3 regions of the Bacillus sp. AFS053548 genome follow, and region 1 is predicted to be linked to each of the others. Evidence: riboswitches for the same ligand, from Rfam matches in the RefSeq annotation. Region 1 holds a riboswitch; each other region holds the start of a gene.
What was found. A riboswitch is a leader RNA that binds a small molecule or an ion and turns the genes downstream of it on or off. The one in region 1 is predicted to bind S-adenosylmethionine.
Positions count from the first base shown of each region.

Region 2: another riboswitch for S-adenosylmethionine. It lies ahead of CN946_RS01245 (bifunctional homocysteine S-methyltransferase/methylenetetrahydrofolate reductase); the one in region 1 lies ahead of CN946_RS19405 (methionine ABC transporter ATP-binding protein).
Region 3: another riboswitch for S-adenosylmethionine. It lies ahead of CN946_RS13580 (trans-sulfuration enzyme family protein); the one in region 1 lies ahead of CN946_RS19405 (methionine ABC transporter ATP-binding protein).

Region 1 is NZ_NUHI01000038.1:2,508-10,484, reverse strand. Features, by position in the region: gene CN946_RS19445 (DsrE/DsrF/DrsH-like family protein) at 1-70, shown strand, start outside; gene CN946_RS19440 (rhodanese-like domain-containing protein) at 90-386, shown strand; gene CN946_RS19435 (sulfurtransferase TusA family protein) at 441-1,013, shown strand; gene CN946_RS19430 (MBL fold metallo-hydrolase) at 1,058-2,185, shown strand; gene CN946_RS19425 (sulfurtransferase TusA family protein) at 2,207-2,434, shown strand; gene CN946_RS19420 (sulfite exporter TauE/SafE family protein) at 2,503-3,294, shown strand; gene CN946_RS19415 (ASCH domain-containing protein) at 3,521-3,871, shown strand; gene CN946_RS23885 (hypothetical protein) at 3,877-4,311, shown strand; SAM riboswitch class I at 4,614-4,731, shown strand; gene CN946_RS19405 (methionine ABC transporter ATP-binding protein) at 4,907-5,923, shown strand; gene CN946_RS19400 (methionine ABC transporter permease) at 5,913-6,581, shown strand; gene CN946_RS19395 (MetQ/NlpA family ABC transporter substrate-binding protein) at 6,578-7,426, shown strand; gene CN946_RS19390 (M20 family metallopeptidase) at 7,473-7,977, shown strand, end outside.
Region 2 is NZ_NUHI01000003.1:91,566-99,542, reverse strand. Features, by position in the region: gene metA (homoserine O-acetyltransferase MetA) at 1-400, opposite strand, end outside; gene metH (methionine synthase) at 530-3,907, opposite strand; gene CN946_RS01245 (bifunctional homocysteine S-methyltransferase/methylenetetrahydrofolate reductase) at 3,904-5,730, opposite strand; SAM riboswitch class I at 5,812-5,915, opposite strand; gene CN946_RS01240 (terpene cyclase/mutase family protein) at 6,028-7,893, opposite strand; gene CN946_RS01235 (hypothetical protein) at 7,908-7,977, opposite strand, start outside.
Region 3 is NZ_NUHI01000026.1:12,192-20,168, forward strand. Features, by position in the region: gene CN946_RS13570 (hypothetical protein) at 1-248, shown strand, start outside; gene CN946_RS13575 (trans-sulfuration enzyme family protein) at 412-1,596, opposite strand; gene CN946_RS13580 (trans-sulfuration enzyme family protein) at 1,602-2,771, opposite strand; SAM riboswitch class I at 2,853-2,956, opposite strand; gene CN946_RS13585 (ATP-dependent DNA helicase) at 3,036-5,309, opposite strand; gene CN946_RS13590 (YcxB family protein) at 5,433-5,960, opposite strand; gene CN946_RS13595 (ABC transporter ATP-binding protein) at 6,551-7,977, opposite strand, start outside.

The DNA of each region.
Region 1 (7,977 bases):
TATTCAGTATGCTGGTGTTGCAGCTTACATTGGTGAAGCAGAGGAAGGTCAAGTTAACTTATTTATTTAATTAGAAAGGATTGAATAACATGAAAGAAATTACTGCGATCGAGCTTGAAAATGAATTAAAAACTGAAAAAGAAGTAAATATTATCGATGTTCGTGAGGTCGATGAAGTTGCAGCTGGGAAAATTCGAGAAGCCATTCATATTCCTCTTGGATTAATCGAATTTCGATTACACGAATTAGATAAATCAAAAGAATATATTATGGTTTGTCGTTCAGGTGCTAGAAGTGGCCGTGCAACAGAATTCCTTCAATCTCAAGGGTTCAACGTTAAAAACATGGTAGGCGGAATGCTTTCTTGGGAAGGGAATGTAGAATAATTTTTTTGATTAAATAAATACCCCAAGTGGTATTCTAAGTGCGGAGGTCATAATATGGAGTTCATTAAAACAAACATGAAATTAGATGCAAAAGGATTAGCTTGTCCAATGCCGATTGTAAAGACTAGAAAAGCAATGAAGGATTTAGATAATGGGCAAGTAATCGAGGTTCAAGCGACTGATAAAGGTTCAAAAGCAGACATTAAAGCTTGGGCGGAAAGCACTGGAAATCAATACTTAGGAACAATCGAAAATGGAGAAGTATTACTTCATTATTTAAGAAAATCTTCAGATGAAAATGCAATTGAAAAAAGATTTGAAAACGTCATTTCAAACGATCAATTAAGTCAAAAGCTACAAAACGAAAATATAATCGTTTTAGATGTAAGAGAAGAAGCAGAATTTGTATTTAATCATATACCAAATGCGGTATCAATCCCTTTAGGTGAATTGGAGAACCGTATGACAGAATTAAATAAAAAAAATGAAATATATATCGTTTGCAGAACTGGAAACCGCAGTGATCTTGCTGCTCAATTACTAGTTTCTAGCGGCTTTACTAACGTGTTTAATGTCATACCTGGAATGACTGAGTGGTCTGGGGAAACAACGAGCATAAAAGGTTAATCTAATTTTTTTTGAATGAAAATATACTATGGGGGGTATAAAAGATGGCAGTCACATCAATGTCTGCAAAAGAGATTACAAAAAAAATATTTGATAAAGAAGAACTATTTATTCTAGATGTTAGAAATACTGATGATTATAATGATTGGAAAATAGAAGGTTCAAATTTTGAACATTTAAATAAACCTTATTTTGATTTACTTGATGGAGTTGAAGACATTTTAGATAAGATTCCTACAAGTACAGATGTTTTAGTTGTGTGTGCTAAAGAAGGATCTTCTATCATGATTGCAGAGATGCTTTCAGACGAGGGACTAGACGTAGCTTATCTTAAAGGCGGAATGAAAGAGTGGAGTGAACATCTCGAACCAGTAAAAATTGCAGATTTGAAAAATGGTGGAGAGCTGTATCAATTTGTCAGAATCGGTAAGGGATGTTTATCCTACATGGTTATCTCAAATAATGAGGCTGCTATAATAGATTCTACTCGAATGACGGATTTCTATATTGATTTTGCAAATACAAAGAGCGCAAAAATTACAAATGTATTTGATACTCACCTACATGCAGACCATATTTCTGGTGGAAGAAAAATTGCAGAGATTTCTGGAGCAACATACTGGTTACCGCCAAAGGATGCTAAAGAGCTTACTTTTGAATATAGTCCATTAGAAGATGGTAATAAGGTAATGATTGGTGAAACAGCAATCAGCATTGAGGCTTTTTATTCACCAGGACATACAATTGGATCAACTTCATTTGTTGTTGATGAAAAGTTCTTACTTTCTGGTGATATTTTATTTATCGATTCAATTGGAAGACCTGATCTTGCTGGTATGGCAGAGGATTGGGTAGGGGACTTACGCGAAACCCTTTATAAAAAATACCGAAATTTATCGCTTGAATTAATCGTGCTTCCATCACATTTTATGGTGATTAGTGAATTGAACGAAGATGGAAGTGTTTATAAAAAACTAGGATATTTATTTGATCAGAATCATGGATTGAACATTGAAAGTGAAAGTGAGTTTAGAAAGTTAGTAACTGAAAACTTACCACCACAACCAAACTCATATCAAGAAATCCGTGAAGTTAATATGGGCAAAATTAAATTAAATGAAGAAAAACAGAGAGAAATGGAAATTGGTCCAAATCGCTGTGCAGTACGATAATAAGACTTGGAGGAGAATAGAATGGAAGCTACAAAATTATTAGATGCAAAAGGCTTAGCATGTCCAATTCCAATTGTAAAAACAAGAAAAGCAATTGCAGAGATTGAAGTAGGAGAAGTATTAGAAATTCATGTCACTGATAAAGGTGCTAAAAACGACCTTGCAGCTTGGGCTAAATCAGGTGGACACGAATTATTAAATTATACCGAAGAAGACAATGTTTTAAAGTTTTGGATTAAAAAAGGTTAAGCTAATAGATTAATAGGAAAAGGAGAGTTAAGAGTCGCATCTCCTTTTCTATTATAGGAGGACTTTAAATGGAGTGGACCTTAATTTTAGTACTTTTCTTAGTTGGTTTTTTTGGGTCCTTTATTTCAGGAATGGTAGGAATTGGTGGAGCGATTATAAATTATCCAATGCTCCTATTTATTCCTCCATTATTAGGATTTGCTGCTTTCACACCACATCAAGTTTCAGGTATAAGTGCCGTCCAAGTAGTATTTGCGACTTTAGGTGGAGTATTAAGCTATCGTAAAAGCGGTTATTTAAACAAAAAAGTAATATTAAGTATGGGAATAAGTGTACTAATAGGAAGTTTTCTTGGTGGATTTGGTTCAAATCTACTTTCAGAACATGGGATTAACCTTGTTTATGGTATTTTAGCAATGATAGCGGTCGTTTTAATGTTTATTCCTCGAAAAAACGTCGAGATGTCAACAGATGGTCAAATTTCAATTAATGTATGGCTTGCGGCAGGCCTAGCATTTGTTGTGGGCACTAGTGCAGGGATTGTTGGTGCAGGAGGAGCATTTCTGTTAGTACCAATCATGTTAACAATCTTAAAAATACCAACTCGTGTGACAATCGCTTCTTCACTTGCCATAACATTTATCTCTTCAATTGGTGTAACGATCGGAAAAATCTCTACTGGTCAAGTTGAAGTATTGCCTACTATTATTGTTGTTATTGCAAGCTTAATCGCTTCACCATTAGGTGCAAAAATAGGCAAAAAAACAAAAACACAGGTTTTACGAGGGATTCTGGCAGTATTAATCGGTTTTACTGCTTTGAAAATTTGGTTTACGATTATAAAATCATGGATTAGCTGAATGAGGACTAACTGTAAAAAAAAACAGAAAAACTATTTTGGGAGTTTTTCTGTTTTTTTATTGGTCTTTATTATGGTGCTACATGTAAGGTCCTTTTTCTCTGCTTCTTATTGCAATATTTTTAAATAAAATTTGCTTATTTTGTACTAATTTAATTAAAATGGAACTAGTCGTTTTTTTTAATTGCCTTTACTACAAAATTAAATTGAAATGGAGAATGATTTAAATGACAAATCAGAATGAAACGAACGCTTTACCGCCAAAAACATGTACGATTGAACGCCTTGTTACGCTTCAAGAGGATGTTGAAAAGGTATTGGCAGGGCAAAAAACTGCTACTCGCCGAAACGGAAGATATGCAGATGTTGGGGAAGTTATGACCCTTCAAAATAATCAGTATGTTGTTGAAAAAGTTTACTCTCAAGCCCTTGGTGAATTGACAGATGAGGATGCTAAGCAGGAAGGCTATTCGACTGTAGAAGAGTATAAGCAATCGATCCTGTCAATCCATCCTGGAATGCCTTGGCTGCCAAAAATGAGGGTATGGGTTCATGAGTTCCGTCTCATCCAAGATTAATTTACATGCTGTATAGACTGCTTCTTTACATACATATTGCTAGTGTAATCTTATCAATTGGTCCTTTTTTTGTATTGATTCCGATACTCAAAAAGCTGCATACTACAAAGTCCGCGATACAACAGAGCTATTTGGATGTATTCCGGTTTGCTGTCAGATTGGCAAAGCATGCTGGGCATGTACTGGTTGGATCAGGGGTATTGTTGGTACTAGCGGGCCATTGGTCGTGGAAGACATCTTGGATTGTGATGACTATTCTTCTTTTGGTGAGCTCATTATTCTTCCTAGCTAGAGCTTTTTCACCGACCATTCGGAAATTCAGTGAACCAACCTATGACCATAGAATGTTGATTCAGAAGCTTCGTCGCTCTATCTGGATTTACATCGTTCTTTTGATGGTTATGCTATGGTTTATGGTTGTAAAGCCTGGATTATGGTAGGCACAATACAAATATGCAGACAGGTTTCTTTTATCGAAGCCTAGTCTGCTTTTTTGTACTTCTCTTCAATGAAATACTAATAAAATACAAAAAAATAAGTATATAGACCTATTCCAAAGGGTTTGTGAAATAGGTTTTTTGATTTGAATATGAAGGACCTGAGACCTGCGTCAAACAGTGCTCGTAAAAAAAATGCTATTTCAAAACACAATTTTTACTAAAAAATTTAAAAATAATTCTTGACGGATTATAAAAAGAGAGATAACATGAACTCAATAATTTAAAAACTTAATAAATTCTATTACTTATCCAGAGAGGTGGAGGGACTGGCCCTGCGATACCTCGGCAACGGGTTTGTTGTTTCGTAACAAATACCGTGCTAATTCCTGCAAATCGTTCAAGCGATTTGAAAGATAAGAAGTAAAGTGGCTTATATATTATAACCCCTCTTCTTATCTGTCTTATTGGATAAGAAGGGGGGTTTTTTGATGAGGTGCCATAGGAGAAAAAGGGGGAAATATAGATATAAATCCTAGTTTTCAAATGTGTTTACTTGGTTATTGTGATTGGAATAACTTGCATGGGGGGAAGGAATTTGATTGAGATTAAAAATGTCTCGAAGGTTTATCCTGGAAGGCCACCAATTAAAGCTTTAAATAATATTAATATGAAAATTGAGAAAGGGGAAATCTTTGGAATCATTGGTTTTTCCGGAGCAGGAAAAAGTACATTGATCCGTTGTTTAAATAGACTTGAAGAGCCAACAGAAGGATCAGTTCTCATTGATGGATTGGACCTAATGACATTAAAAGATGAAGAGTTACGTAAGACACGTAGAAAAATTGGTGTCATCTTCCAACACTTTAATCTACTTTCTGCCAAAACGGTGTTTGATAATATAGCAATGCCGCTATACCTTGAAGGAAAAAAGAAACGGGATGTTCAGGAAAAGGTAATGGAATTAATTGAATTTGTTGGACTTACAGGGAAGCAAGATGTATTTCCGGGGCACTTGTCGGGAGGACAAAAGCAAAGAGTGGGAATAGCAAGGGCACTCGTAACAGATCCAGATCTTCTACTATGTGATGAAGCTACATCTGCATTGGACCCCGAAACAACAAAGAATGTATTAGAGCTTTTAAGGAAAGTAAATAAATCCTATAATCTTACAATTTTCCTTATTACCCATGAAATGAGTGTAATTCGTGATTTATGTGATAAAGTGGCCGTCATTGATAATGGTGAAATTGTTGAAGAAGGTAATGTTTACGACGTATTTACGAATCCACAAAAAAGTATTACAAAGAATTTTGTTAACACAGTATTACAAAATGAGGTGCCATCTAAGTTATCGAAATCATTATCAAAGGGAAAATATTATCAATTAGTCTTCCGAGGTGAAAAGGCGGCCAATCCATTATTATCAGAGGTTCTTAAAAAATTCGATATTCATTTAAATATTCTTTATGGATCGATCACAGAGCTACAAGAAAGACCTTATGGGAATTTGCTTGTGGCACTAGAAGGAACAAAAGAGGAAAGCGCAAAAGCTATTAAATTTATTTCGGAAAAGGGGATAGAAGTAAGGGAGGTTGAGTTAAATGGAGCTTAATTGGGAATTCTTTTGGCCGCAGTTTTTGCAGGCAACTCAAGATACATTTCTAACTGTTTTAGGGTCATTTATTTTTGGCACAATCATAGGATTGCCTCTAGGTATTATCCTAGTTGTAACAAGGCCAGGTCATATAATGGAAAACAAACCTTTATTTACGTTGTTAAATACCATTATTAATATTGTTCGATCTGTACCATTTATTATTTTGCTAGTTGCCATTATTCCATTTACTAGATTATTGACGGGAACGTCCATTGGCGTAGTAGCAGCAATTGTTCCGCTTTCGATCTTTGTAGGACCTTATTTGGCTAGATTGATTGAGAACTCCATGCTAGAAGTAGATAAGGGAGTGCTGGAAACAGCCTATTCAATGGGAGCAACAAAGTTTCAAATTATCGTGAAGTTTATTTTGCCTGAAGCGATTCCATCGTTGATTCTTTCATTTACAACAGCAACGATTGGATTGATTGGATCAACTGCGGCAGCTGGTGCTGTTGGTGCTGGTGGATTAGGTGACTTAGCTATTACATATGGTTATCAGCGCTTTGAAACATTGGTTATTATCATTACTGTTGTATTACTAGTAGTCATAGTTCAAATAATACAAAGTTTAGGAAATACGTGGTCAAGATACGTAAGGAGGAAAAGAGGATGAAAAAGTTTTTTACTATTTTTGCAGCATTATTATTAACGGTTTCGGTATTATCAGCATGTGGTTCTAATGCATCATCAGGTAATGGAAAGGAGAGAACAGTTAAGATTGGTATTAACGGTGATGACTATGAACTTTGGAATATTGTACAAAAACAAGTAAAAAGTGAAGGCATTAAATTGAAAATTATTTCATTTTCAGATTATGTTCAGCCTAACACAGCACTTAATGACAGTAGTCTTGATTTAAATGCTTTTCAAACGATTACTTATATGAACCAATTTAAAGGTGATCATAATTTAGATATTTCTGCGATTGGCTCGACGGTGATTGCGCCAATGGGTATTTACTCACATAAATTTAAAAAGCTAAGTGATATTCCAGATGGAGCAACTATTACAATACCAAATGATGTTACGAACGCAGGCCGTGCACTTAAACTATTACAATCTTCAAAGTTAATTAGTTTAGTAGATAATTTTGATCCTAAAGGAAGTATTGAACAAATTAAAGAAAATCCTAAGCATCTAAAAATCAAACCGATTGCTGCAGGGCAAACAGCTAGATCATTGGATGATGTGGCAGCGGCTATCATCAATAATGGATTCGCCGTTCAAGCGGGCTTAGACCCTGCAAAGGATCCACTTTATAAAGAAGATCCTAATGATAAAGCAGCTATGCCGTATATCAATGTTATTGCATCTCGTACGAAGAATAAAAATGACAAGGACTTTGCAAAGATTGTAAAGGCTTATCAATCAAAAGAAGTTCATGATTACATTATTAAACGTGACAAAGGTGCTACAGTTCCAGTAGTCATTTCAATTGATAAAATTAAAAATCTATAAAGCTAGTTCATACTTATTTAAAAGAATGGAAGGGAGAAAAGTTTAAATGACAGTCAAAATTGAAACACAAAGAGAACAAATTGTGAAAAGTATTGAGGAATCGAAGGAAGTCTATCTTGAAATTAGCCACAAAATTCATGAGAAACCTGAAATTGGTAATCAAGAATTTTTTGCATCTGAAACACATACTAAAATTCTAGTAGAAGCTGGTTTCGATGTAACACGTAATATTGCTGGCCACGAAACAGGCTTTGTAGCAAGGAAAACGTCATCTAAGCAAGGTCCAACCATCGCTTTTTTAGCAGAATATGACGCATTACCTAGTCTTGGTCATGCATGCGGACATAATATTATTGGAACGACAAGTGTAGCAGCAGGAATCGCTCTTGCTGAAGTCATTTCTGAGACTGGCGGAGAGGTTATCATATTTGGAACACCTGCAGAAGAGGGTGGACCAAACGGAAGTGCGAAGGGGAGTTTCGTAAAAAATGGTTTACTAGAAGGTGTTGATGCAGCTCTTATGCTCCACCCAAGTGGCAAAACAGGTTTGT
Region 2 (7,977 bases), on a different contig from region 1:
TTTCAGTTGTGAAATCCATGATTTCTTTAAGTTCCGACCAATATTCAACTTCTTCAAAGTCCAATGTCTCAACAGGAGCACCGGTAATAATAAAGCCATCATATTTTGTATTTTGAATTTGTGAAATGGTTTTATAAAAGCTTGAAACATGCTCTTCTGAAACATTTTTTGGCTTGTATGATTCAGTACCGATTAAATCGATATCTACTTGTAAAGGTGAATTTGCAATTAAACGTAATAATTGCGTTTCGGTTTCAATTTTAGTTGGCATTAAGTTTAAAATCCCTATTTGAAGCGGTCTTATATCTTGTGACTCCGCTCGATCTTTTGTCATATAAAAAACATTTTCTTTCGTTAGAATTTCCGTAGCAGGTAGATCTTTGTTGATAATTACAGGCATTTTTTCCACTCCTCTTTTTTCTTAAGAAAAAGGTAGTAGATTGATGCATGAACTATTTCTACTACCTATTTGAAATATCTAAACTAAATTATGGTTTTATTGAATCAAATGAATAATTATTCTCACTTTTTAAACTGAAAAATATCTTCCATCTTTATGCGAGAATACCATTGCAGTTACAGATGCTTCTGGTAGCATCATAAATCCTTCTGTCAGATTAATCCCAATTTCATTTGGGTTAATTAACTTAAATAGCTTTTCTTGATCCTCAAGATTTGGACACGCAGGATAACCAAATGAAACCCTGATTCCTTGATATCTTGCTTTAAAGCGCTCAGACATCGTGAAATCCGGACGATCTGGGAATCCCCATTTTTCTCTCATCAACATATGTGTTTTTTCAGCTAAACCTTCTGCTAATTCTAGGGCTAATGAGAATAAAACGTGACTTTTTAAATACTCCCCTTCTTGTTTCAATCTTTCAGCAATATTTCTTACTCGTGGTCCCGATGTTACAGAGAAGAATCCAACATAATCCATCTCTTCACCAACAGGATTTAAAAAGTCGCTTATACAAAGATTTGGTTCTTTTCTTTGTCTAGGAAATTGAAAACGTTCAATCGGTTTTTTCGTTTCAGAGTCATAGATAATGACATTATTGCCATCACTTTGAGCAGGGAAAAATTGATAGATTACTTGGCAGTCAAAATATTCATTTCCATCTTTTAAGAATTCTTGAACTAACTCGTATAATTCTTGGCCACGTTCTTGATTTTCCCATTTACCTTTTACACCCAAATGATGTCCTATTAGCATTTGATAATTAATAAAAGGTGCCACTTGAGCTACTGGAATATTTTTAATGACCGTTTTACTTAATGATGAAGGAACTAGGCAATCTGATTTTTGTATTGCTGATCTCTTTGTACTAACTTCAGGAACAGGCAATTCAATAACATTGTCTATTTTTTTAATTGCCTTTTTCTTTTCTTCTAATACTTTTAATTGATCTGGATTAACAATCTTATTTGCTAAATCTAAACCAGTCATTGCATCATTTGAGTAAACAACTAATCCATCGTAAATTGGCTGAATACGGTTTTCAGTAAATTTTCTAGTTAATGCAGCGCCACCAACTAATATTGGTGTATTAATTCCTGCACTTTTTAAGTCACCAGCAGTAATAACCATTTGTTGAGCAGACTTTACTAATAAGCCTGATAAACCAATAATGTCTGGTTTATTTTCACGTATCTTTGTAATTAAATCATCTGGTCGAATATTAATGCCTAAGTTGACAACATCAAAGCCATTATTCGTCAAAATAATATCAACTAAATTTTTTCCGATATCATGAACATCACCTTTAACAGTTGCTAAAATGACTTTACCTTTTCTAGAGCTTTCCGTTTTCTCCATAAATTGCTCTAAAAAGTTTACAGATGCCTTCATTACTTCTGCACTTTGTAATACTTCAGCTACGATAAGCTCATTATTATTGAAAAGTCTTCCAACCTCATCCATCCCGGTCATAAGTGGGCCATTAATAATGTTTAACGGTATGTCACCACGGTCGAGACAAGCTTGCAGATCTTCTATTAATCCTTGCTTTGAACCTTCAATTACACACGCAGCTAATCTTTCTTCAATCGGAAGCTGTTCTTTCGGTTTTTCTTCTTTCTTTACTGAATTTCTAAAATGCTCAACAAATTTATCTAATGTTTCTTGAGACGTATGGAATAATAAATTCTCAGCAAGCTCGCGTTCTTCTGCAGGAATTGAAGCAAATCGTTCTAATTTCTCAGTATTTACAATCGCATAATCAAGACCAGCTTTTGTAGAATGATATAAGAAAACTGCATTTAACACTTCACGACCAGCATTTGGTAATCCGAATGAAATATTACTTAAACCTAAAATCGTTAAACATTCCGGAAATTCATCTTTAATTAATTTAATGCCATCAATGGTCGCTTTTGCAGAACCGATATACTGCGTATCACCTGTTCCAACAGGGAAAACAAGCGGATCAAAGATGATGTCTGTCGCACGAATTTTGTATTTTTCAGTTAATAATTGATAACTTCTTTTTGCAATTTCTAATTTTCTTTCTGCCGATACAGCCATCCCATCTTCATCAATCGTACCAACTACAACTGCAGCACCATATTTATGAATGAAAGGTAAAATCTTTTCAAATCGTTCCTCCCCATCTTCAAGATTAATCGAATTAATGATCGCTTTACCTTGAATATAAGTTAGTGCTAATTCAATTACTTTTTCATCAGTTGAATCAATCATGATTGGTACTTTTACTTTATTAACTAATTGCTTAACGAAATTTTCTATATCTTCAACTTCATCTCGATCAGGATCTGCCATACATACGTCGATGACATGCGCACCTTTTTTCACTTGAGCTCTCGCAATTTCTGAAGCTTCTTCAAATTTCCCGTCAGCTATTAAATTTTTAAATTTACGAGATCCAATAACGTTAGTTCTTTCACCGACGAAAAGTGGTCTCATACTATCGTCATAGCGAAGTGATTCTAAACCACTAACCGCATGATCCTCTCTTTTTTTAGGTTGACGAGGAGTTATTCCATTTACCGCTTCTTTCATTGCCCTAATATGTTCAGGAGTTGTTCCACAACAACCACCTATAATGTTAATCCATCCTTGTTCAGCGAAATCACGTACTTTGTGTGCTAATGATTCTGGTGATTCATGATAATGTCCATCTTCATCTGGTAAACCAGCATTTGGATAACATGAAACAAATGTCTCAGATAGTTCTGACAATGAACGAACATGATCCCTCATAAACTCAGGTCCTGTTGCACAGTTCAATCCAATTGAAATAGGAGAAATATGTTCAATGGCTAAATAGAAAGCATCAATTGTTTGACCTGCTAATGTTGTCCCCATTGGTTCAATCGTTCCGGAAATCATAACGGGTAATTTTATATTTAATTCGTTAAATGCGTTACTAATCCCAATACAAGCAGCTTTAACATTTCTCATATCTTGACAAGTTTCAACTAATAAAACGTCTACACCACCTTTAATTAATCCAGTTGCTTGTCGATTATATGCAGTAATTAATTCATCAAAAGTCACACCACCTGTAACACTGATTGCTTTTGTTGTTGGCCCCATCGCACCTGCAACATATACATCTTTACCCGACGCTTCAACAGCTTGCTTTGCAATCCTTGCTGCAATTTCATTTAATTCAATATCTAAATGCTGTAAATTATAATCGGATAATACAATATTTGTTGCTCCAAAAGTGTTCGTTTCGATTATGTCAGACCCAGCAAATATATACTCCTCATGAATTTCTTGTATAACATCTGGTCTTGTAACAACTAAATATTCATTACAGCCCTCGTATTCTTCTCCACCAAAGTCATCTGCTGTTAAGTTTCTTTGCTGGATCATCGTTCCCATTGCTCCATCAAGAAGTAATATTTTTTCTTTTAATGCTACGTCTAAAGTTTTCATAGTTGAATCTCCTCTTTATTGCTGCTTTTAGTAAATTGAATTAAGTCCTGAGTTATTTCATACTTCAAAAATGGAGTGATAAAATAAATGCCGTTAAATTTATCCTTAATATAATCAATAAGCTCTTTTGCAATTTTTTTACCTTCATCAACTGCTCTCTCTGGTTCAACTGATGAAATTCTGTTTCTTACCTCTTCGGATAAAGTAATTCCTGGAACTTCATAATGAATAAAATCAGCATTCTTCTTACTAACAAGTGGCATAATTCCAATAAAAATTGGCTGTTTAATATGACGTGTTGCCTCATATAACTTATCAATCGTTTCAAAATCATAAATTGGCTGAGTTAAAAAATAATCTGCTCCCGCTTCAACCTTTTTCTCAAGCCTTTTAATTGCGGCATCAAATTTTCGAACATTCGGGTTAAAAGCAGCTGCAACAGAAAACCTCGTTCCATTTCCTAAACTTTTACCGGAATAAAGCCTACCATCGTTCATTTCCTTAATCATTCGAATTAGTTCAAGTGAGGCTACATCATATACTGAAGTTGCACCCGGAAAATCTCCTACCCTTGCTGGATCACCTGTTATAGCAAGAACTTCATTTAATCCTAATGTTGATAGCCCCATTAAATGAGATTGAAGTCCAATCATATTACGATCTCTACAAGTTAAATGCGTCAAAACTGGAACATCCAATCTTTGAAGCAGTGAGGCCATCGCCACGTTCGAAATTCTAGGTGAAGCTAGTGGATTATCTGCTAGCGTAATTGCATCAGCCCCTGCGCTATGTAATGCTTTCGCCCCTTCAAAAAACTTTCTAGTTTGTAATGTTTTTGGCGGATCTAGTTCTGCAATGATCGTCGTTCTCTTTTTTGCCTTTTCTGCTAAAGTTTCATTCTTTTGTTCTTCTTGCTTAGGGATTGTAATTTTAATTGTTCTGTTTTTCACTTCTTTTTTTGTAACAGGCTGTAAAATTTCAATCTTACTTCGTAAAGCAGCGATATGAGCTGGTGTAGTACCACAACATCCACCGATTAGTCTTACACCTTGTTCAATAAATGGTTTTGCCATATCTTCAAAATATTCTGGATTCGATTTGTATACGTATTTTCCCTCATTGTATAGCGGTAATCCTGAATTAGGAAATGCCGATAAGTAACCATTTGTTGGTAATGAAACGGTATTTAATGACTCCAACATATGAAGTGGTCCTAGATGACAATTGATTCCAACAACATCTGCACCCAAATCGATTAAATTAGGAAGAATTTTTTCAATATATTGGCCACTTTGCATGATGCCAATTTCTTGTAGTGTTACTTGCGCAATAATTGGTAAATCCGTTCTTCCTCTTAATAGATTTACAGCATCATATAATTCATTTTCATCATAAAATGTTTCAAGCATGATACCATCTACGCCTTCTTCTAGTAACGCTGAAGCTTGCTCAAGTAGCATCATCTCTCGTTCTAAAGGTGTCGTAAAAGTAGAACCTACATATTTCATTCCACCTATACCACCAATTACTAAAGCTCTTCCTTTTGAAGCCGCTCTAGCATTTCTAACAGCCATTTGATTAATTTGCTTAACCAGCTTTTCCAAACCATATTGTCTCAGTTTTCCAGCATTCGCACCGTACGAATTTGTTTGAATCACTTCTGCGCCAGCATCTATATATTGTTCATGTATATGAATGATTCGATCACGCTCAGTAATATTCAGTTCTTCAAAACAACTGTGAAGTCCGCCAGAATACAAAAGCGTTCCCATTGCACCATCACCTAAAACAATTCCATCTTTTAACTTTTCCAATAAGCCCATTCAATCACTTCCCGTTTATATAAAATAAAAAACGTCATTCTCTCAAAAAAAATGAGAGAATGACGTTTAAGTACAGATCACGCCTTATCTCTCATGTTTTAAACATGCTGGATTTAGCACTTTTTAGCTTTCGCTAAAGTTGCCGGGTTTCAAAGGGCCAGTCCCTCCACCACTCTCGATAAGGATTATTTAGTTATATTTAATATAAATCAGTTTACTATATTTATATGATAAAGAAAAGACATTTATGGAAAGATTTCCAAAAATAAATTTATTTTGTTTACATAATAGTATTATTTAACTATTTTTATAGTGTGCTAGTGCTAATAGCGGATAAATTTCATTATAGCTATGATAGTGAATATAAAACTGACCAGGTAATCCTAATCCAGTTGGATAAGTTAATGATTTATTTGTTAATTCACTTTGAGTAGTTAAAAATTTAATCGCTTTTCTAATTACTTCATCTTCTTTATTACGAATTAAAAGTAATGTATCAACTGCCCACGCTGTTTGACTAGGTGTACTATATTTTAATGGAATATATTTATTTTTTACAGGTGCAAGACCTGATTCACCCCAACCTCCATCTTCATTTTGAATACTAACTAACCATTTCTCCGCTTTTTTAATTGCCTCATGATTTTTAGGAATTCCCACGGCTCGAAGACCAGTAATCGCTGCCCAAGTCCCATAAATATAACAAATACCCCATCTACCATACCAACTACCATTTGTTTTTTGGTTTTTTAAAAGCCAATTAACCGCCTTTTTCACAATCGGATCATCGTTTGAAATCGTCGTATAGTGTCCAATAAATTCTAATATTCGTCCAGTTAAATCTGGAGTAGAAGGATCGATGATTGCATCTTTTGCATTTTCAATTGGTAAAAATGTTAACCACTTATTTGTTACATTTTTTTCGAATGCTCCCCATCCACCATCGTCATTTTGAAGTCCAAGTAAAAAATGAACTCCCTTCAACCAACTTTCATGAATTGTGGATTGATCCAAAGCACTTCTTGCAAGCGCCCTTAAAACTGCTCCTGTATCATCATTATCTGGGATAAAAGAATTAACATCAGAAAAACCCCAACCGCCAGGACTTAAGTTTTTAGCATGAACCTTCCAGTCACCATTCATATTTTGTTGTTTCTTTATCAGGTATTTTATTGATTTCGAAACAATCGGATCACTTACCTGGTGACCAGCTTCTTGAATTGCATATGACAATAATGCAGTATCCCAAACTTTTGATGGCGAATTTTGAATATGAAGTCCCGCTTCAGTATTGGCTGCATATGAAAGAAGTCCTTGTAGAGCATTTTGAATGACAGATGAAGCTGCTTCATAGCCTAAAGCCATTAAAGCATAAATCATATAAAATGTAGAACTAGCATAGCTAAAAAAAGTTCCATTTGTTTCAATACGATCCAGAATAAATCTTTCAGCCTTTTCATATCCTTTCTGGTGAAAATAGAGAGGATATGAAGCTAGCTTCTTACCTTCTTCAAGTAAAAATTGATAAAAACTTCCTCGCTCTTCGTAAAACCATTCTACCTCACTAGTTTCCAGAAGATGATCGATAGTTAGATCCTCATCCAATTTCACTTTAAATCGCTTATTTATACAAAGAATCATTGGAACTAAATGAACTCGAGCATAATTACTTAGATCAAATAAACTTAACGGCATTTTATCCGGTAGCAAAAAATAACTCATTGGAAAGTAAAATAATTTAGGATATTCAATCAAACCATGAGTAGCTAGAATCATTTTTAACATAAAATGCGTTTTTTTAATTCCACCGTTTTCACGTATAAATTTTTCAGCTTTCTTCATACTTGAATGTTCTTTTGAATACTTTTTTGAGATTAATAGAGCTATGTAAGCTTGTACTGTTGCATTTATGTTTCCATCTTTTTCATCTTCGTATAATTTCCAAGCTCCATTAGGATGTTGAAGATTGATGATACGATCGATAATCCCATCAATCACCTTTTGATTTTTGTATTCAAGATCATTCAATAATAAAATCATAAAACTATCCGTTATTATTGAACCTTCAAAACAAAATTCCCAAGAACCATCTTCATCTTGTTTTGCTCTTAGCCGTTTGATCCGCTCTTCAATATTTCGTAAAACAATATTTTCGAGGTCCATTTTACCACCTCAGTTCAATTTTTTTCTGCCTGATGGTATTTTTCCATTCTTGTTGAATGCTCAATTTCAATTTCAATTTCAATT
Region 3 (7,977 bases), on a different contig from region 1:
AAGATCCAATCTTTCAAGGGAAAAGAGATATTATATCAGGAATGTGGATTGGTACAGCTGGTCAATTATCTGTAGCTTTTTATGTTTCTAAGCAATTGTTCACTTCAGATAAGAAAAATTTACTTGAGTTACAAAGAAAAATCGTGCTCTCTGATTCAATTCAATTAGTTGGGAACGCATTGGCACTTATTGGTGCAGCTGAGGTAATTCAAGAGGAAATTGGCGATGGGGAAATATTCCTTTCATAGTCATATAAATATAAAATCATTTTTTCTACTTAAAAATTCACATTTAATGTACGCTTCTTCAAAATGCAAAATAAATAAATATAAAATAAATAAATCCCACAGAAATTCCATTGTGGGATTTTAGTTTATAATTTTTTCGTGTTTCTAGGATAGATTCTCCAATTTAATTAATTGTTTTCCCTATTCCCTGCACTTCTTGTTTTTCTCCTACTCCTGCATTTAATGCTTTTTGGAAGCTTGCAATCAAGTCTTCAATATCTTCTAGACCAACGGACACTCTTATTAATGTATCTTTAACGCCTAATCTTTCACGAACATCGAGCGGTATTGCAGCATGAGACATCTTTACAGGATAGGAAACAATTGTTTCAACTCCACCTAGTGAAACTGCAACAGCAACGTTTTCGACTGATTGTAGGAAACTTGTTGTTTGTTCAATCGTTTTTAGTGTAAATGAAAGGACTGCTCCTCCTCCAGTAGCTTGCTCAAAATGAACATCATGACCAGGATGATCTTTTAGTCCAGGATAATATACATCCTCAACTTCTTCTTGTTCTAAAAGCCAGTTTGCTAATTTTGATGCAGTTTGTTCAAATGCATCCATACGAACTTTTAAGGTCTTTAATCCTCTTAATGTTAGCCAACAGTCTTGTGGACCTAAAATAGCACCGAATGAATTTTGGATCGTGTATAAATCATTTGCAAGTTCTTCCGAATTTACGACCGCTAACCCTCCGATTACATCGCTATGACCGGCAATAAATTTTGTTGCACTATGAACGACAATATCAGCTCCTAAATCTAATGGTCTTTGTAAATAAGGTGATAAAAAACTATTATCTACAATGACAAGTATGTCATTTTCTTTTGCAATTTTTATTGCACTACTTAAATCAGTAATTTTCAAAAGAGGGTTTGACGGTGTTTCTAAATAAAGTCCTTTTGTATTAGGCTTTATTCCGGCTTTAATCTCTTGTAAATTCGAAGCGTCAACAAAAGTAAAATCGATTCCGAAACGATTTAATACTTTTGTCGCTATTCTAAATGTTCCTCCATACACATCTTCACAAATGACTATATGATCTCCAGCTGAGAACAAAGACAATACTGATGAAATTGCAGCCATCCCAGATGAAAACGCAAAACCACGCACACCATTTTCTAATTTTGCAATTGTATTTTCTAATGCTTCTCTTGTTGGGTTTCCACTTCTTGCATAATCGTACTTACCAAAATTCTCTATATCAAATTGATGAAATGTTGAAGTTTGATAAATCGGAATACTTAATGCGCCTGTTGCCTGATCTATTTCATTTCCGTTATGAATTAATTTCGTTCCAAATTGCATTCTCATCACCCCAATGCATTTTCTAAGTCATTTAATAAATCATCAATATGTTCAATACCAACAGATAATCGAAGTGTATGGTCATCTAGACCAAGCTTTCTTTTAAATTCCTCTGGCATTTCTGAATGAGTTTGCGTATGTGGATACGTAATTAATGATTCAACTCCACCTAAACTTTCTGCGAATGTAATGACTTTTACGGTTCCTAGAACCTGTTCAACCAAACTTAAATCTTTCACTTTAAATGAAATCATTGCACCAAATCCAGTTGCTTGTTCTTTAATAATTGAATACCCTTTATGCGATGGTAACCCTACATAATACACTTCAGTAACATTTGGATGATTTTCTAAAAATTTCGCAAGTACAATCGCATTTTTTTGACTGTATTCCATACGTAAATGTAATGTTTTAATTCCTCTTAGGATTAACCAAGAGTCAAATGGAGCTAATGTTGCACCTGTTGATTTTTGATAATAACGAATTCGTTCATTCGTATATTCTGAATTTGTCACGACAAAACCAGCAAGTGTATCATTATGGCCACCTAAATACTTTGTTCCACTATGAACAACAACATCTGCCCCTAATTCAATTGGTCTAAAGAAATAAGGTGTTAAAAATGTATTATCAACGATCACAATAATATCTCGTTCTTTTGCAATCTCTACTACTCTTTTTAAATCTGTTACTTTCATCATTGGATTTGATGGTGTTTCAATAAAAATTCCTTTTGTGTTCGGTTTAAGTGCATCAAGAATATTTTCAATTTCAGTCGTATCAACAAAATTATGCTCTAGTCCATATGGCGAATAAATTTCTTCGAATAAACGATATGTACCACCATATAAATCATCTGAAACAATTAGGTGGTCACCTTTTTTAAATAAGCTTAATACTGCAGTAACGGCTGCATTACCTGTTGAAAATGCAACACCATAATTTGCACTTTCTAATTTAGCCACAGTATTTTCGACTTCTTCTCGAGTTGGATTTTGTAATCTTGCATAATCATATCCAGTCGATTGATGAAGTCCTGCATGCTTAAATGTAGCAGATTGATAAATTGGATAACTAATCGCACCAGTTAATGGATCATAACCTTTGCTTCCATGTACAGCTACTGTTTCAATCGATTTTTTATTCGTGTTTAAAGCCTCTTTTGTGTTAGTCATTATAAATCCCCCATTTTAGTCAATTAAAAAACCACTTCTTAAAAAATAAGAAGTGGTTATGTCCGCAAAATATACATATCGCTCTTATCTTCCAGGTTTTTCACCTGCAGGATTTAGCACTTTCTAGTTTTCACTAGAGTTGCCGGGTTTCGTCGGGCCAGTCCCTCCACCGCTCTTGATAAGATTATTAAATTATATTCATAAGTATATTAAAAACTCTGATAATTATCAATCATTTTTTTTCGTTATTTCATTATTGGCTTTTCATTTCCATTCAACAGGTAATAAACTTTGATAAAGTGTGCTCTTATATCGATCATCAATTAGTAATAAAGTCCCTTCATCTGATTCAGAGCGAATAACTCTTCCACCCGCTTGCATTACTTTATTCATACCCGGAAAGACATATGCATAATAATACCCATTTTTTCCAACCGAATTAAAATGCTCCTTTAAAATATTTCTTTCTAAACAAATCTGCGGCAATCCTACACCAACTACTACGACACCATTTAATCGATCACCCTTTAAATCGATCCCTTCAGAAAATATTCCACCTAACACAGCAAAGCCAACTAACGTTTCCTCATTTAAACTATCAAACATTAAAAGGAACTCTTCTCGTTCAATTTCAGACATACCATTTTCTTGAACGATTGTTTTTATGTTAGGGTATTTTTCTTTAAATAAATCAACACTTTGAATTAAATATTGATATGACGGATAAAAGACTAAATAATTACCTTTTCTTTTCGTAATTTCTTTATAAACCGAATCAATTAATCTTTCTAAATTTCTTTCACGATCTTGGTATCGAGTTGATAGAGGGTCAATTGTTATTTCCAGTTGCTCCCTATGAAAAGGAGAATCGATTGAAATTGTATAATCGCGACTTTGATCACCAAGCATATCTTGAAAATATTGTATTGGAGTTAAAGTAGCTGAGAAATAAATAATTGAGCGAAATCTTTTTATAACGTCATTTACTACTTTAGATGGATCAAGGCAAAATAATTTTAAATGAACTTCACTTTTATAAAGTTCATAATAGCATACATAATTTTCATCAAAAAACTCTGCGATTTTGACGAAGTTGAGTGACTCAAAATAAGTATCAAGAAGAAGTTGTTTATTTTCGTCCTCTTCCATTTCCTGTAATTTTATTTCGACGATTTCATTAAATGTATGTAGAAGTTCCAATAAATCCTCATCAATTTCCTTTGAAACTGGGGTTACAACGTCCTTCCATTTCTTTCTTAATTCAATAAATCGCTTATTTATTTCATTTATTATGGCATAAAGTTCATCTTTTAAATTTTTATATCTATTTTTCAACTCTAAAAATTTAGATTTGAATAGACTTGCAGAATACATTTCTCTTGCACGATCAACAAGATTATGAGCTTCATCAATTAATAAAACTGAACTTCGTTTATGTTCATCAAATAATCGTTTTAACGATACTCGTGGATCAAAAATATAATTTACATCACAAATAATAGCATCTGAAGAATTTAATAAATCTAATGAGTATTCAAAAGGACAGACTGTATGTTTCCGTGCATATTCTTCTATTTTCTCCCTAGTTAGCGCTTTTTCTGATGAAAGAATATCAAGAACAGCCTCATTTATCCGGTCATAATAACCATTGGCAAATTCACAATATTCTTTCTGACACATCGTCTTTTCTTTAAAACAGATTTTATCTTTTGCTGTAATCGTCGTACACTTCATACAAAGTCCTTGATCTGTCATGCGCTTAAACGCTTCTTCAGCAACAGTCCTAGTAATCGTCTTAGAAGTTAAGTAAAACATTCGATTTATACTATTCTCACCTATACTTTTAACAGTTGGAAAAATAGTAGAAACTGTTTTTCCTATTCCGGTTGGTGCAACTGCAAATAAATTATTACCTTCCTGAATCGTTTGATATACCGCACCAGCTAACTTTCTTTGACCTTTTCTGAAAGAAGGAAAAGGAAAATTTAATTCTTTTATTGTCTCATTCCTTAACTCAATATGATCGTATTTCCATTTTGCAAAAGGATAATAAATTTCTAGCATTTTGTATAAGTAATTTGTTAATTCATCCTTTGTAAACAAATGATCAAAGCTTATTTTTTGCTCAGTTAAAATATTAATATATGTAAGTCTAAGTGTAATCGTATCAAGCTGTAATTCTTCACAAATAAAATATCCATAAACTTTTGCTTGAGCCCAATGAACTGGATGTGAATTTTCATTTATTTCATTCAAATCTTTCATTGTTGATTTAATTTCTTCTATTATATATTGATCATCCTTAAGTAATAGTCCATCACAACGGCCTTCTATTTGAAACATCAATTGATCCAATGATATGGTGCCGGATATAGGTCGTTCTTTTACGTCCAGTTCACCATATTCTCTTTGGATTTTTTGGTGTGCCTTTGTTCCTTCAATTAATGAAACCGAACTTTTATATGTTACATTGATACTTCCCGCCGTATGAGCATACTCAACTAGCGTTCGAACTGAAACCTTTATACAATTCTCCAAGTGAGTACCCTCCTTTTTTACATTTTATCATAATTCTTCTTTCTTGATTAAGAATGAAATGTACCAATAAAAAAGTTCAAGTTAAAATAACTTGAACTTTAGAGATCAGAATGCACTATTCAACTAGCAATATAAAACTTGAATATTATATTTTCTGTAAAATTGTAATAATCTCTCCACGTCATCTTTTATTGCTTCTAGTGGTATTACAATGGCTTGCATACTTGTAAAGTAGATATAAAAGTAATTCTTCGTTCCCTTTATTTCAACTATATCATCCCACTTTATTTCATGAACACTTGATTGTGTAATTTCTTTAATCCCATTCTCATCTACCTTTAGAGAATGTTCGCCGAATAATGATTGATCGTTCTTTTGCGTTAAATGCTTAATCATTTTGTTTTTTGATGAACGGTAGAAATACTTTGGAAAATAAATGAACCAAAGAATGGCTGCTATCGCAAAGGCAAGTAAATAACCAAAAAGCGGTTGTTTGAAAAGAAAGGAAATTAAAAATGGTATTACTAAATAGATTAAACTCACAGCAATTCGTTGATTAATTAACGACTTTTGAACAGTTTTTGAGTGTTTTAAATGATGTAAATTAAATTCAATATAATCATCCAAATTAATTTCATAATTAAGCTTCATACTTGACCTCCATTTTCGCAAAAATATTTTAATCACTAATATATTTTAACATTATAAAAAAACAGAAAATAAAGATATTTTATCTACTTATGTTAAGTTGACTTTTCAAGATTCATAGAATTAATTCTTTTATTAAAAATTCGTAATAATTCATTTCCAAAGTTCTAATTTTAGATTTTTGGCATAAAAATGGATGTCCTACCTGTAAATCAGACTTTTAGAAACGCAAATAAAATTGGAAAAGCTGCAATGAAAATTGGAGAATCGGAATTAAATTTATCAAAACTGCAATTAAAATCCTAATAATCGCAATTAAAATTTAAAAGTACCCATACCAGTAAAGGTATTACGTCCTAAAAAACAGACAAAAGCAGGTCGTTTCAAATAGAAAACTTGCAAATATACCCTCTATTTAAGAAAAGAACCTACAATAATAGCTAAAAAAGCTCGATTAGATCAACTGCAAATGAAAAACGCCGTTGAAATCCCCTCACACATAGCACCAGTAAACTTTCCAATAAAAAAAGGGACGCTCATATGTCAGTTAACCTGACTTTTGAGACAGCCCCAATCTAATTAAAACAAATCAATTATGCTCCATCATTAATGAAGCTATATTGCGCCATGTATAGCTTATAATAATGTCCTTTTAATGCTAATAACTCTTCATGTGTACCGCTTTCCTCGACATTTCCGTTTCCGATTACCATAATTCTGTCGCAGTCACGAATTGTTGATAATCGGTGGGCAATGACAAATGAAGTACGGCCTTCTAATAGCTTTTCAATTCCATTTTGGACAAGCTTCTCTGTATGTGTATCGATATTCGAAGTAGCTTCATCTAATATTAAAATTCTAGGATCAGCTAGTAGAGCACGAGCAAAAGAGATTAATTGTCTTTGACCTAATGAAAGTCTTGAGCCCCTCTCGTTTACATTCGTATCATACCCATTTTCCATTTTAATAATAAAGTCATGAGCATGGACTGCTTTGGCTGCAGCAATTACTTCTTCATCTGTAGCATTTAATTTACCGTATCGAATATTCTCCATAATCGATGTTGAGAATAGGAATGTATCTTGTAGCATAATTCCCATTTGACTTCTAAAAGATTCTAAATCTACTTTTTTAATATCGTTTCCATCTACTAAGATTTCACCTTTTAAAGGATCATAGAATCGACTTAAAAGTGAAACAATCGTCGTTTTCCCTGCTCCAGTTGCACCTACCAATGCGATTTTTTCACCAGGATTTATTGTGAAATTCACATTTTTTAAGACTGTAGAGTTTTCATCATAACCAAAAGTCACATTTCTAAATTGAACTTCACCATTAATTCGTCCAATTGGAGGTGCATTTTCTTCACTAATAATTTCTGGATCAATATCCATAATGTCAAAAATACGATCAGCTGCTGAGAAGTTTGATATTAATGTATTATAAAAGTTAGATAAGTTCATAATTGGACGCCAGAACATACCAATATACATTGAAAATGCGATTAATGTTCCGACTTCAATATCTTGACTCGTTACAAGCTTATATCCAACATAAAATACAATTACAGTACCAACACCCCATGAAAGCTCAACTAATGGCCAGAAGAAGTCATTCATTTTTACTGCTCTCATGAATGAGCCCATTAATTCAGAAACCTTTTCTTTGAAGTCTTTTTCTTTATCTTTTTCTTTCGCAAAAGATTGAACTACTTTTATTCCTGAAAAATCTTCATGTATAAAAGCAATTAAATTTGAACGTTTCTTTCTGTAATCATCCCATCTTTTACGTGCACGTGTTTCAATATAAAACATGGCAACTGCCAAAAATGGAAGAATTGATACTGATGCGATTGCAAGTTTAACATTTAAGATAAACATTACGACAGTAACGCAAACTAAGCTTAGTAATTCTGGAATTAATGTTTGAATACTTTGGTTGAATAAATTTTGGAGAGCACTAATATCCCCCATTACACGAGCCAAAATTTTTCCTACTGGTCGATTATCAAAAAACGTAA